2 regions of the Streptomyces sp. NBC_00258 genome follow, and region 2 is predicted to be linked to the other one. Evidence: riboswitches for the same ligand, from Rfam matches in the RefSeq annotation. Region 2 holds a riboswitch; the other holds the start of a gene.
The links. A riboswitch is a leader RNA that binds a small molecule or an ion and turns the genes downstream of it on or off. The one in region 2 is predicted to bind cyclic di-AMP.

Region 1 (2,194 bases), 4.4 Mb from region 2:
CAGGATCACGGTCCTCGGCCGGCACCCGCTGATGGCGGCGGGCCTCGCGGCCGAGATCGTCGTGGAGACGCCTTTCGTCCGTGGCCGCCTCGAACTCGCGCTGTGGCGCCGCCGACTTGAGGCCTGGGGACGCGCCCTGGACGCCGCATCGCACCGCGGCGAGGACATCGCATGGATGACGGTGGAACAAGGACCGTCGATTTCCATTCGGCTCACGGGAGAACGGGATTGCCCCGAGGTGATCGTGGAGGACGACACGATTTCCATGGCCACCGTGTGCGTACCCGTCGATCTTCCCCGGAACTGGATCGACGGCCACCGGCAGAAACTGCGTGACGTACTGACCCTCTGGAACCCGGAAGACTGAACTCTCCGGAACCTCGAAGAGCAGCGAGAACGTTTCTGGACAAGTGGTCCCTTATGCCGACTGGGCGGACATCCAGGCTCCGCCCGACTTGCCCGTATTACGCACTGGACGCACTTAATTCCCCACCTGTGCCAGTGAATTGGGTCACGTCCGCCCAGGACCGCCGATTTGCCGAGTCGGTCGATTCACCTTTGCTCAAAGCAAGTTGAACTTCACCTTCCGAATGGATCAAGAATTCCCATCCGTCCCGAACAGGCAAATGGCATCTCCATGTGAATTCTGGGCTTGTTCACGGCATGTGCTCTCGCATACGTTCACGTCACTCCGGATGGACCGCCTAATCCTGCCGCCGCCCGGAGATCCCAGCCATCCATTCACTCGCGTACGGCAGGAGCGGGGGACCCAGGTAGGCCGCCGGTCCGGATTCCGGAACGGCTAGGGGTGAAGCCGCGTGCAGCATGCGGCCGGGCAGCTCCCGCCCGAACCCGACAGCTCACCTCGCAGGCGTCGGAGAGGAAACGCGCCATGGCCGCACGAGGCAAGCACCGCCGCCCCCGAATCAACACCCTCACACGTGGCATCGTCGCCGCGGGAACCGGCGGAGCCGCGCTCGCGCTCCCCATCGTCGGGGCGACCGGCGCCCACGCCGCACAGCCGGCACAGGCCGCGCAGGTCGCATCGGCCGCGGTCCCGCAGGTCTCGCTCGTCACGTACAAGGTGGTCGCGGGCGACACCCTGACCAAGATCGCCAAGAAGCACTCCACGAGCGGCGGCTGGCAGAACCTTTACAAGGCCAACCGCGCGGTCATCGGCGACGACCCGGCGGTCATCCGCCCGGGCCTCAAGCTGACAGTCGGCACGAAAAACGCCCAAACCTTGGCAAAGACGGCCACTGCGACCAAGTCGTCCACCGCGTCCGCCGTCACCCCCGCCGCCGCGAAGACGTACTCGAACGACCTCGACGGCTGGATCAGGGAATCGCTGGACATCATGGCCCAGCAGGGCATCCCGGGGTCGTACGACGGCATCTACCGCAACATCATGCGTGAGTCGTCGGGCAACCCGCAGGCCATGAACAACTGGGACTCCAACGCCGCGGCCGGTACGCCGTCGAAGGGGCTCCTCCAGACCATCGACCCGACCTTCAACGCCTACCACGTGGCCGGCACCTCGATGGACCCCTTCGACCCGGTCGCCAACATCACGGCGGCGTGCAACTACGCCGCCGCGAGGTACGGCTCGATCGACAACGTCTTCGGGGCCTACTGAGCGGGCCGGCACCGGGCGATCCGGTATCGGGCGATCCGGTATCGGGCGATCCGGTATCGGGCGATCCGGTATCGGGCGATCCGGTATCGGGCGGGCCCACGGCGAGGGAACCAATCTCTCCGCGGGCCCGCCGAGGTTTTCTCCTGGCGGAGAGCTAGACCCGCGAGCCGAAGAGCCGTTCCAGCACCACCGCGATGCCGTCCTCCTCGTTCGACAGGGTCACCTCGTCGGCCACCGCCTGGAGTTCGGGGTGGGCGTTGGCCATCGCGACGCCGTGGGCCGCCCAGTCGAACATCGGGATGTCGTTGGGCATGTCACCGAAAGCGATCGTGGTGGCGGGAGTGAGGCCGAGGTGTTCGGCCGCCAGGGCGAGACCCGTCGCCTTGGTCACGCCACATGGCTGGAGTTCGACTGTGCCGGGGCCGGACATCGTGACCGTGGCGAGGGAACCGACCGCTCCGCGGGCCGCGGACGCCAACTCGTCGTCGGACAGCAGGGGATGGCGCAGCAGCACCTTGCTGATGGGTTCCGTCCAGAGGTCGTCGCGACGCAGGACGC
Region 2 (2,194 bases):
GATGGTCAACCCGGACAGCGAGCTGTACCGCGCGCACCCCGACTGGGTGCAGTTCCAACCGGGACGAAAGAGGACGGAGCTGCGCAATCAGCTCGTTCTGAACCTTGCCCGCGAAGACGTCCAGGAGTACCTGTGGGAGCAGCTCGACACGCTGCTCTCCAGCGCGCCGATCGACTATGTGAAGTGGGACTTCAACCGCTGCTTCACCGACGCGGGGTGGCCCGGCGAGGCCTATCCGCAGCGGCTCTGGGTGGACCACGTGCACGCCCTGTACCGGCTCCTGGACCGGCTGCGGGCGGCCCACCCGGGTGTCGCCTTCGAGTCCTGCTCGGGCGGCGGCGGCCGTATCGACCTCGGGATCATGGCGCGTACGGACCAGGTGTGGACCTCGGACAACACCGACCCGCTCGACCGGCTCGCCATCCAGCACGGCTTCAGCCAGGTGCATCCCGCGCGGACCATGGCCGCCTGGGTCACCGACAGTCCGAACGTCCAGCTCAACGGCCGCGTCAGTTCGCTGCGGTTCCGCTTCGTGAGCGCGATGGCCGGAGTGCTCGGTGTCGGCGGCGACCTGACCCGGTGGAGCGACGAGGAACTGGCCGAGGCGCGGACGTGGGTGGAGCTCTACAAGGAGATCCGGCCCGTCGTGCAGGGCGGGGACCTCCATCGGCTGCGGGCTCCGGAGGGCGGCCTGAGTGCCGTGCAGTACACGCGTGACGGCGAGGTCGTCGTCCTCGCCTGGCTCCAGGCCCAGCACTACGGCGAGCCGGTCGCGCCGGTGCGGCTGCGCGGACTCGACCCGGCAGCGGCGTACGAATGCCTCGAAACGGGCGAAGTCCACCGAGGTGCGGTGCTGTTGCATCACGGGTTGCGGACGGGACTGCAAGGTGACCTTGATGCGGCAGTTTTCCGACTGCGTCGCATGTGACTGTTGTGTCCGTAATGGAGCATTGGTTCCAACTCGCTCTGGAATAAAGGCTCCTGGAACGGCCCTCCGTGAGCAGCGTCATATTCGTGACGGTCCGCTGTCGCCATGTTCACGTAATTCAGCCGCGTTTTCAGGGATTTAACAAACGGGGGAGATCCCTGATTTACGCAGCGTGACCGTCATTTCGGTCAGGGATCAAGAGAACGGGGCACACAGGAAACCCCAAAGGTTGTTCCTGCGTCTTCATGTCGCTTACGTTCGCCACCAATCCGGACGGACGCCCAATCCTGCCGCCGCCCGGAATCCGCTCACCCACCCGTACACGGCAGGAGCGGGGGACCCACAGGTACAACGCCTGTTCCGGTCTCCGGAACGGCTAGGGGTTAAGTCGTGCGCAAACACGGCCGGGCATCTCCAGCTCGCACCCGACAGCTCACCTCGCAGGCGCCGGAGAGGAATTCGCCATGCCCGCGAAGGGTAAGCACCGCCGTCCCAAGTCCCAGCGTTTCACCCGCTCCATGGCCGTCGCAGGAACCGGCGGCGCGGCGCTCGCCCTTCCGCTGCTCGGCGCGACCGGAGCGCACGCCGCGACTCCGCAGTCCGCCGCGGATTCCGTGGCGAGCGTCTCGAATGTCGCGAACAAGGCCGCCGAATCGGCGCCTGCCGCCGCCGACAAGAAGGCCGAGGCGAAGAAGGCCGCGGCCAAGACCTATTCCGTGCGTGCGGGCGACTCCCTGTCGAGGATCGCCGACACGCAGGACGTCAGCGGTGGCTGGAAGAAGCTGTACGAGGACAACCGCAAGGCGATCGGTGGTGACCCGGCGCTCATCCACCCGGGCCTGAAGCTGTCGATCGGCAAGGCCGCCGCCACTTCGAGTTCCGACTCCGGCGCCTCCAAGGCCACCCAGTCCTCCGCGAAGAAGGCCGCGGCCCCGAAGGCCGCCGCCGCTCCCAAGGCGGCGTCCGAAGCCGGTGCCGCCGGCTTCACGCTGCCGGTCGCGGGCGCGGGCGTCGGCACCCCGTACAAGATGTCGGGCAGCATGTGGTCCAGCGGCTACCACACCGGCGTCGACTTCGTGGTCCCGACCGGCACGTCCCTCAAGTCCGTCGGCGCCGGCACGGTCGTCTCGGCCGGCTGGGGCGGCGCGTACGGCAACCAGGTCGTCATCCAGCTCGCCGACGGCCACTACGCCCAGTACGCCCACCTGTCCTCCCTCTCCGTCTCGGCCGGGCAGGCCGTGGCCGAGGGCCAGCAGGTCGGCCTCT

Region 1: it holds a riboswitch for cyclic di-AMP, as region 2 does, so the genes downstream of both, OG718_RS31925 (transglycosylase SLT domain-containing protein) here and OG718_RS12515 (LysM peptidoglycan-binding domain-containing M23 family metallopeptidase) in region 2, are expected to answer to the same signal.

Annotation. Positions count from the first base shown of each region.
Region 1 covers NZ_CP108081.1:7,163,248-7,165,441, reverse strand. The annotation lists gene OG718_RS31930 (DUF5959 family protein) at 1-367, shown strand, start outside; cyclic di-AMP (ydaO/yuaA leader) riboswitch at 737-889, shown strand; gene OG718_RS31925 (transglycosylase SLT domain-containing protein) at 893-1,636, shown strand; gene OG718_RS31920 (HAD family hydrolase) at 1,791-2,194, opposite strand, start outside.
Region 2 covers NZ_CP108081.1:2,755,845-2,758,038, reverse strand. The annotation lists gene OG718_RS12520 (alpha-galactosidase) at 1-928, shown strand, start outside; cyclic di-AMP (ydaO/yuaA leader) riboswitch at 1,224-1,390, shown strand; gene OG718_RS12515 (LysM peptidoglycan-binding domain-containing M23 family metallopeptidase) at 1,393-2,194, shown strand, end outside.